Regions from separate parts of the Erwinia sp. E_sp_B01_1 genome, predicted to be linked through region 2. Evidence: riboswitches for the same ligand, from Rfam matches in the RefSeq annotation. Region 2 holds a riboswitch; each other region holds the start of a gene.

Region 1 (3,274 bases), 1.1 Mb from region 2:
CTTCGATCATCACCTGAACGTCATACTCCCAGGCAATTTTGGTCAGCTCACCCAGCGTGCGCAACTCGGCAAACTGCGCTTCATCGTTGGCATCCTGAATGGAGCCAGGACGGAGGCCATCACCCAGCGACAGCGAGACGTCATAGGCCGCGCACAGTTCGCAGATCTCACGGAAGTGTTCATACAGGAAACTCTCTTTATGGTGCGACAGGCACCACTTCGCCATGATCGAGCCTCCGCGAGAGACGATACCGGTCAGACGTTTAGCGGTCATCGGCACGTAGCGCAGCAGCACCCCTGCGTGAATGGTGAAGTAGTCGACACCCTGCTCGGCCTGCTCCAGCAGCGTATCCCGGAACACTTCCCAGTTCAGATCTTCTGCCACGCCGTTCACCTTCTCCAGCGCCTGATAAATCGGCACCGTACCAATGGGAACCGGACTGTTGCGCAGGATCCATTCGCGGGTTTCATGAATATTGCGCCCGGTAGAGAGATCCATCACCGTATCGGCCCCCCAGCGTGCCGACCACACCAGCTTCTCCACCTCTTCTTCAATTGAAGAGCTGACCGCAGAATTGCCGATGTTGGCATTGATCTTCACCAGGAAGTTACGGCCAATGATCATCGGCTCGGACTCTGGATGGTTGATATTGGCGGGGATAATGGCGCGTCCGGCGGCCACTTCCTGACGGACAAACTCAGGAGTGATGTTCTCCGGCAGCAGGGCACCGAAGCCATGACCCGGATGCTGTTGTAACAGGACTTCGCCACGGATCCGTTCACGACCCATGTTTTCACGCAGAGCGATAAATTCCATCTCAGGAGTAATTACGCCCAGACGGGCATAATGCAGCTGTGTGACGCAGCGCCCAGCAAGGGCTTTTCGTGGCCGGGGCAGTTGATCGAAACGCAGGTGATCGAGGCCTTCGTCCGCCAGCCGTTGCTGCGTATAAACCGAGCTTAGCTGCTCAATGTGCCCGGTATCGCCCCGGGCGAGGATCCAGTCGTTACGCAGCTTTGCCAGCCCGCGATGCACATCTATTTCCGCCTCGGGATCGCCATAAGGCCCGGCGGTGTCATAGACCGGCACCGGCTCATTCTCTTCAAAACGGGGTTGGTCTTTACTGCCGCCCACCCGGGTAGGAGTGAGCTGGATTTCGCGCATGGGGACACGAATATCATCACGGGAACCGGTAAGCCAGATGCGTTTGGAATTGGGGAAGGCTGTTCCTTGCAGGGAGTCGATAAACTTTTGTGCCTCGGCACGTTGCTCGCGACGGGTAGGTTTTTTAGTACTGGTAGACATAGCTCGTTCCTGAAAAATAGGGAATTTGCTTGCCTGGAGTCCGGAGGAGTAAGCGCAGGGTGTGAAAACGCAGGGATCCACACCCTCACTGAATGTTTACTCTTGTTCCCTTCGCAGGTACTAACCTGATCAGGTTCCGCGGATCCCGAATTAACGGTCTCAGCCCCTTAGGGCACTCCGACAAGAAGAATTTTGCGGTACGCAGAGGCACCAGCAAAATGGCGGTGGTGAAAAGTTTCGCTCACCGCTTATAGCCCCTTCAGCATAAAGGGGCTTTTTTAAAACTGCAACATTTTCGTAACGTTAAGCGGGGCGGGCCAGGGCGTTATCATTCGCGGCGGCAAGATTAACGCCGTTTTTTTCCAGGGCCAGCTGAATAAATCTGTCTTCAAGGGTAAATCTGGCTTCCAGCGCTTCCCCCACGGACGACAAGGCAGTCTGGAACTCCAGATAGTTATCATGATCGATGGCGCATTCCAGATGCGAATCATAAACCTGCATAATCAGCTCGGTATTGGCCTGCAAAGAGGGGTAAATAATGGCGGCTCTGGCTAATTGCTCGCTGCCTTCCATCTCTTCGATAAAACGCTCATAAATTGTGAAGTGGCCTGTAGAAAGGTAATCCACTAACCCCTGGCAGAAATTATCCAGCGCGTTTTCGTCGAGCGTAGTCACTGATTCCTTGTTAGGCTTGATGCCAACCAGATGATAATAGGTAATCAGTAGCTGCTTGCGCGAGCGCAGGCAAAAGTCTACCAGGTCGCTACATCCGCCAACACGCGCGGTCAGGACTTCTAACTGGTTTAGCATGAGAAACTCCATGAGTGTAATTGTAAACTTTTCAAACCCAATCCAGTAATTCAGAAAGTCTGTAAGCTGAGGATGAGCAAATTTATGGCACGTGAGATAACAAGCGTAGACGTTGGCTGGTGGGTTGTCAGTCACGAACATAAACTTTGGTTACCAAAAGGTCAATTACCGTTCGGTAGCGCACAAGATTTAAACGTTGTGGGATCCCAGGGATCTTTAATCGGTGAATGGCAGGGCGATCCTGTCTTTTTGATCTCTGAAAATCGGGACAGCGGCATGGGATCGTTACGGCAGATCCTTGACCAGGATGTCGGCCTGTTTCAGCTTGCCGGGAAGGGGATTCAACTGGCGGAGTTCTACCGATCCCATAAGTGGTGCGGCTATTGTGGTCACGAAATGCATCACAGCAAAACCGAATGGGCCTGCCTCTGTCGCCACTGTCGCCAGCGTTATTATCCTCAAATTTCCCCCTGCATCATTGTTGCGATCCGTCGCGGAGAAGAAATTCTACTGGCCCAGCACACTAAACACCGTAACGGAATCTATACGGTGCTGGCGGGCTTTGTTGAAGTCGGCGAAACGCTCGAACAGGCGGTGGCACGTGAAGTGATGGAAGAGAGTGCGCTGAAAGTGAAAAATTTGCGCTACGTCTCCTCGCAGCCCTGGCCCTTCCCACAGTCGCTGATGGTGGCGTATCTGGCCGATTACGACAGTGGTGAAATCAATATCGATCCCAAAGAGCTGCTGGATGCGGGCTGGTACCGTTTTGATGCCTTACCGCAGTTGCCGCCTGCCGGAACCGTAGCCCGCCGCCTGATAGAGGACACGGTGGCGCTCTGCCGCGCCGAAGCCGAATGAATGATATACTGCGCGCCTGAATGAAAGAGAGCCCTGAAGATGAGTGAACTGAAGAACGACCGTTATTTGCGCGCCCTGCTGCGCCAGCCTGTAGATGTGACGCCAGTGTGGATGATGCGCCAGGCCGGTCGCTATCTGCCAGAGTACAAAGCAACCCGTGCAGTGGCCGGGGATTTTATGTCGCTGTGCAAAAATGCCGAGCTGGCCTGTGAGGTTACGCTACAACCGCTGCGTCGCTATCCGCTTGATGCGGCTATCCTGTTCTCGGATATCCTGACCATTCCTGATGCGATGGGATTA
Region 2 (3,274 bases):
GAAAACGGGGAAATCGAACCGGATATCGCCCACCACTGGCAGCAGCTCAATCCGCTCCACTGGCGGTTTTATTTACGCCCGGCGATCCATTTCCATCATGGCCGCGAACTGGAGATGGCCGATGTTATCGACTCGCTTCAGCGCCTGACCGCTCAGCCTCTTTACTCGCACCTTGAGCGCATCGACTCCTCTGCTTCCTGGACACTGGATATTCACCTTACGCAGCCCGATCGCTGGCTGCCCTGGCTGTTGGGCAGCGTCAGCGCGATGATCCTGCCGCAGGAGTGGCCACAACTGCCTGATTTCGCCCGTCATCCGGTGGGGACCGGGCCTTATGCGGTGGTGCGCAATCAGCACTCCCAGTTGAAGATCCGGGCTTTCGATGACTATTTTGGCTATCGGGCGCTGATCGATGAGGTGAATATCTGGGTACTACCCGAAATCAGTGAAGAACTGATCATTTCCGGGGTCAAGCTTGAGGGAAACAGCCAGGAAGAGAAGTCGGAAGAGAGCCGGCTTGAAGAGGGTGGCTATTTCCTGCTGTTCGATCAGCGTTCAGAGCGGGGAAGCAATGAGGAAATCCGCCGCTGGGTCAGCAGATTATGCAACCCGATAGCGCTGCTGAACCTGGCAGGCGTCGCCTACCAGCATTACTGGTTCCCGGCTTATGGTCTGCTGCCACGCTGGCATCATCGCCAAACCGTGTCAGCCAGCGAGAAACCCGCAGGACTCACCTCTCTGACCCTGACCTTTTACAAGGATCATATTGAACATCAGGGCATTGCCAATACGCTTCGTCCCCTGCTGGCTGCTGAAGGCGTCGAACTGATCGTCAATCAGGTGGAGTATGATCTCTGGCATCGTGGCGAGGCGGAAAGCGATCTCTGGCTGGGCAGCGCTAACTTTACTCTGCCGCTGGAGTTCTCTCTTTTCGCCCTGCTGTATGAAATTCCTCTGCTCCGCCATTGCGTGCCGCTGGACTGGGAAAAGGACGCGCAGCGCTGGCGTGAAAACACTCTGCCGCTGGCCGACTGGAGTAAGCAGTTGATCACTTCATGCAGCCTGCATCCGCTGTTTCATCACTGGCTGCTGCTGGAAGGCCAGCGCAGTATGCGTGGGATCAGAATGAACACGCTCGGCTGGTTTGACTTCAAATCCGCCTGGTTTTTACCTCCTGAATCATGACGCTTTCGCTACAGCCGGGAAATCACTAGAATAGGCCGTTCTCAACGGGGTGCATTTGCGGTGTGATACGGCAAAGGCTGAGACAGACCCGTCGAACCTGATCCGGATAATGCCGGCGTAGGGATTTGAGAGTGTTTTGCCTACTCAGATCCTTTGCGACTACCCTTTTCAAGGAACGCGAAGTGTTGAAAAAATTATTGCCTCTGCTGATCCTCACCACCCTCCCTGCTTTTGCCGCTAAACCTGTGTTGACGGTCTATACCTACGATTCGTTCTCCGCCGACTGGGGGCCTGGCCCGGCGATCAAGAAAGCCTTCGAAGCCCGTTGCGGATGCGAACTGAAATATGTCGCGCTGGAAGATGGCGTTTCCCTGCTTAACCGTCTGCGGATGGAAGGCAAAAAGAGCAAAGCTGACGTGGTACTGGGGCTGGATAATAATCTGCTGGATGCGGCAGAGAAAACCGGCCTGTTTGCTGAAAGCCAGGTCGACACCAGCAATACCACCGTGCCGGGCGGCTGGAGCAACAAAACCTTTGTCCCTTATGACTACGGCTGGTTCGCCTTCGTTTACGATAAAACCAGACTGCAAAATCCGCCGAAAAGCCTGAAGGAGCTGGTGGAAACCGATCGTCCCATTAAGGTCATCTACGAGGATCCGCGCACCAGCACGCCAGGACTGGGTCTGCTGCTGTGGATGCAGAAAGTCTTTGGCGACCAGACGCCGGAAGCCTGGCAGAAACTGGCGAAGAAAACCGTCACCGTCACCAAAGGATGGAGCGAGGCCTACGGGCTGTTCCTGAAAGGTGAAGGCGATATGGTGCTGAGCTATACCACTTCACCCGCTTATCATCTGATTGAAGAGAAAAAAACTCAGTATGCCGCGGCTGACTTCAGCGAAGGTCACTATCTGCAGGTGGAAGTTGCCGGACAGCTTAAAAGCAGCCAACAGCCGGAACTGGCTGAGAAATTCATGAAATTCATGCTGGATAAGCCCTTCCAGGAGAGTATTCCGACCGGCAACTGGATGTATCCGGTAGTGAAAAGCACGCTGCCAGCCGGGTTCGACACCCTGACCGTTCCGGCTAAAACTCTGCAATACACCCCGCAGGAAGTGGCCAGCCAGCGTAGCCAGTGGATAAGTGCATGGCAACGCGCCCTCAGCCGCTGATTGCTGGCTGGATGGTGCCCGGCGCACTGGCAGCCACGCTGCTGGTCGCCGTGGCGCTGCTGGCCTTCAGTGCGCTGTGGCTGAATGCCCCGCAGATCCAGTGGCTGGATCTCTGGCAGGATGACTATCTCTGGCACGTGCTGCGCTTTTCCTTCTGGCAGGCCTTTCTCTCTGCCGTGCTGGCCGTTGGCCCGGCGATCCCGCTTGCCCGTGCGCTTTACCGGCGACGCTTCCCCGGGCGGGAAACGCTGCTGCGCCTCTGTGCAATGACCCTGGTTTTGCCGGTGCTGGTCGCCGTCTTCGGCATTCTCAGCGTCTATGGACGTACCGGCTGGCTGGCCGCCCTTTGTGCGCTGATCGGCATCCCTTATACCTTCACTCCCTATGGTCTGCAGGGCATTCTGCTGGCCCATGTTTTCTTTAACCTGCCACTGGCGGCACGTCTGTTGCTTCAGGCGCTGGAGCAAATCCCCGGCGAGCAGCGCCAGCTGGCGGCACAGCTTGGCCTGCGCGGCTGGCATCACTTTTCCGTGGTGGAATGGCCCTGGCTACGCCGGCAAATCCTGCCCGCCGGCGCGCTGATTTTTATGCTCTGCTTTGCCAGCTTTGCTACCGTGCTCTCACTGGGCGGCGGCCCGAAAGCCACCACCATCGAGCTGGCCATCTTCCAGGCGCTGAATTTCGATTACGATCCCGGTCGCGCGGCGTTACTGGCGATGATTCAGATGATTTGCTGCCTCGGGCTGGTGATGCTGAGTCAGTGGCTGAGTAAAGCCATCCCCTCCGGTACGGCCAGCATCAATGGCTGGCGCAATCCTGAAGATAGCTGGCAGGCGCGGATCTGGGATGCCTTGCTCATCCTCTGCGCGCTGATTCTGCTGTTGCCGCCGCTGTTAGCTGTGATTGTTGATGGATTCAAT
Region 3 (3,274 bases), 2.4 Mb from region 2:
AGGTCAGATTGGGCGCCGCCGGGCGGAGCAGCGGCAGACGTTCTGCTGCCAGCCCTTTACGACGTCGTCTGCGTTTTACGCCCAGCCCGCTCAGATGATAAAGGCGGTACACGCGCTTGTGATTAACATGAAGCCCTTCACGGCGCAGCAGCTGCCAGATGCGGCGGTAGCCAAAACGCCTGCGCTCCAGGGCCAGCTCAGTGATGCGCCCTGATAAATGCGCATCAGCAAGTGAACGATGAGCGTCATAGCGGCAGGTCGACAGGGACAAACCTGTGAGTCTGCAGGCTCGACGTTGCGACAGACCGGTCGCATCACACATCAACACCACAGCTTCCCGCTTCTGGTCTGTCGTCAGTACTTTCGCCCAAGAGCCATCTGTAGCGCCTCCTTATCCAGCATGGCTTCGGCAAGCAGCTTCTTGAGTCTGGCGTTTTCTTCCTCAAGCGACTTCAGGCGCTTAACCTCAGGCACCTCCATACCGCCATACTTCTTACGCCATGTGTAAAAAGTGGCGTCGGAAATGGCATGCCTGCGGCAGAGTTCACGGGCAGAAACCCCGGCTTCAGCCTCGCGGAGAATACTGATGATCTGTTGGTCGGAAAAACGCTTCTTCATGGGGATGTCCTCATGTGGCTTATGAAGACATTACTAACATCGGGGTGTGTTAATCAACGGGGAGCAGGTCAAGTCTGAACAAGTACACAGCAGACGTTACTGGAATTAAATAAGGCGGGTTTCCCCGCCTTAAGATCACTTACGGCTTTTGTTGGATTGTGCAAGAACACTAGCAGCAAGCTGTTTTGTTAACGCAGCAGAGTTTGGGTTTTTAAGTGCAGCAGATGCTATATGTTCCATGGGGCCACTAGTTTGGTTTGTAGAGCTAGCCTGTGACAACGCAGAACCTGCAAGAGCTTTTTGTATAGCTGATGCGTTAGGGTTATGTAGAGTTTTAGCAGCCACTGAAGCCAAGCTACCACCGGTTTTTTTTGTATTGTTGCTTATGATAAAACTCCTTTGTAGAGGTATTGAATTTTACACATATAGTGCCGATAACCTTCGGTAAACACTACATGTAGTGTTAATGCTAGATTTTTAATCAGTGAACGGCAATGCCTTTTTGCTTTAAGGGTGTATAAATTCACAGTGGATTTGTCTTAAGGTTATTTCATCTTAGATAAGTGAACTAAACAGAATGTTATCTGGACAATTAACCCGCTGCGTGCGGGTTTTTTATTGCATGCTGGATAATCCCTCTGTGAGGTTAAAGGTGGGGTAAAGAGTGAGGTAAGTGGTGGGGTATACAGGCATTATCTTTTCCGGCGATCAAGAAGGCGATGCGGTCAGGCGAGCTTGCTTTGCAAGCACCACTTCCCTATGCTGCTGGCTTGAGAGTATGACTCGGGGTGCCCTTCCTTCCAAAGAAAGGGCTGAGAAAAACCCGTTGAACCTGAACTGGATAATGCCAGCGGAGGGAAGTCAGATGCCTGACCGCATCGCCTTCTTGATCGCCGGTTGGGAGCCTTACCATGAACCAACCTCACCCCTTTACGGCCGCTGATGCCGCTGTTTCTCTTCAATCCTTTCGTGAAAAATCTCCCCTGATCCATTGCATGACCAACGATGTGGTACAGACCTTTACTGCTAATGTCCTGTTGGCACTTGGCGCTTCTCCTGCGATGGTTATTGATACGCAGGAAGCGGAGCAGTTCAGTACGATAGCCGATGCGCTATTGATTAACGTAGGAACGCTGACCCGATCGCGCAGTCAGGCGATGCTGGCGGCAGTTAAATCTGCCAGTCTTTCACAGCGCCCCTGGACTCTGGATCCCGTTGCCGTAGGGCCACTGACTTTCCGCACTGAATTCTGCCAGCAGCTGCTCGAACAGCGTCCTGCGGCGATACGCGGCAATGCTTCGGAGATTATGGCGCTGGCAAGGCAGTCCGCTTCAGGCCGTGGCGTGGACAGCCTGCACGACTCTTCGGCAGCGCTGGAAGCCGCCAACATTCTGGCAAAATCTACGGGCGCTGTTGTTGCCGTCACCGGGGAAACGGATTATGTCACTGATGGCCATCGAACGCTGGCGATCCCCGGAGGCTCAGAGTTAATGACGCGCGTGGTCGGAACCGGCTGCGCACTTTCTGCGGTTGTGGCTGGTTTTGCTGCGCTACCCGGTGACAGATTAGTGCATGTTGCCAGCGCCTGTCGGGTGATGAGCCTGGCAGGAGAGAGAGCGGCAAACGTGGCGGCGGGACCAGGCAGTTTTGTAGCGCTGTTCCTTGATGCGCTCTTTAATGGGGGGGCTAAGGCATGAAGCGCATCAACGCACTGACCATTGCCGGTACCGATCCAAGTGGCGGGGCCGGTATCCAGGCCGATCTGAAAACTTTCTCCGCCCTGGGCGCATACGGTACCAGCGTGATTACCGCGCTGGTGGCGCAGAACACCACAGGCGTGCAGTCGGTATACCGGATTGAGCCTGATTTTGTCGCGGCACAGTTAACCTCCGTTCTGAGTGATGTGCGTATCGACAGCGTGAAAATCGGTATGCTGGCAGAGAGCGACATTGTTGAAGCTGTGGCGGCAGGCCTGAAGCAGGCACAGGTGCCCTGGATCGTGCTTGATACGGTGATGCTGGCAAAAAGTGGCGATCCTCTCCTCTCACCACAAGCCGTAGCGACACTTCGTGAACGTCTGCTTCCACAAGTGTCGCTGATTACCCCTAATCTGCCGGAAGCGGCAGCGCTGCTGGAGTGTGATATGGCCGACAGCGAAGAGGAGATGCGCCGTCAGGGAAGGGCTTTACTGCAGTTGGGCTGCAAGGCGGTGCTGATGAAAGGCGGCCATCTCAGCGACGTGGAAAGCCCGGACTGGTTGTTAACGTCACGGCTTGAGCAACGTTTCACTGCGCCCAGGGTACCAACCAGAAATACCCACGGCACTGGTTGTACACTTTCCGCTGCGCTGGCAGCACTCCGTCCCCGGCAGGATAACTGGGTGGCAACGGTGCAGGAAGCGAAAAGCTGGTTACAGGGAGCACTTGAGCAGGCGGATTCGCTGGAAGTCGGTCACGGGCACGGCCCGGTGCACCATTTTCACCAGTGGTGGTGAAATCGTAAAATGAACCGGTCTGGCGATGAGTCATCGCCAGAAAAAGGGGCATAACGGGTCTCTACGCCCGCAATCTCAAAAAGTGCAACGTGATAAATTTGGGCATACTCATAGTGATTTTTAACCGGTGGTGTGCTTTGCATCCTGAATCGATCTTTCTAA

What was found. Region 2 has a riboswitch for thiamine pyrophosphate ahead of thiB (thiamine ABC transporter substrate binding subunit). Riboswitches for the same ligand answer to the same signal wherever they lie in the genome.
Region 1: linked by a shared signal. The riboswitch ahead of thiC (phosphomethylpyrimidine synthase ThiC) and the one ahead of thiB (thiamine ABC transporter substrate binding subunit) in region 2 are both predicted to bind thiamine pyrophosphate.
Region 3: linked by a shared signal. The riboswitch ahead of thiM (hydroxyethylthiazole kinase) and the one ahead of thiB (thiamine ABC transporter substrate binding subunit) in region 2 are both predicted to bind thiamine pyrophosphate.

The regions. Positions count from the first base shown of each region.
Region 1 is NZ_CP142208.1:4,477,714-4,480,987, reverse strand. Features, by position in the region: gene thiC (phosphomethylpyrimidine synthase ThiC) at 1-1,306, opposite strand, end outside; TPP riboswitch at 1,396-1,496, opposite strand; gene rsd (sigma D regulator) at 1,610-2,116, opposite strand; gene nudC (NAD(+) diphosphatase) at 2,201-2,974, shown strand; gene hemE (uroporphyrinogen decarboxylase) at 3,014-3,274, shown strand, end outside.
Region 2 is NZ_CP142208.1:819,074-822,347, reverse strand. Features, by position in the region: gene sgrR (HTH-type transcriptional regulator SgrR) at 1-1,185, shown strand, start outside; TPP riboswitch at 1,221-1,327, shown strand; gene thiB (thiamine ABC transporter substrate binding subunit) at 1,368-2,354, shown strand; gene thiP (thiamine/thiamine pyrophosphate ABC transporter permease ThiP) at 2,330-3,274, shown strand, end outside.
Region 3 is NZ_CP142208.1:3,197,644-3,200,917, reverse strand. Features, by position in the region: one part of gene VRC33_RS15110 (IS3 family transposase) at 1-360, opposite strand, end outside; one part of gene VRC33_RS15110 (IS3 family transposase) at 360-618, opposite strand; gene VRC33_RS15105 (hypothetical protein) at 754-1,005, opposite strand; TPP riboswitch at 1,393-1,494, shown strand; gene thiM (hydroxyethylthiazole kinase) at 1,530-2,315, shown strand; gene thiD (bifunctional hydroxymethylpyrimidine kinase/phosphomethylpyrimidine kinase) at 2,312-3,112, shown strand; gene VRC33_RS15090 (hypothetical protein) at 3,250-3,274, shown strand, end outside.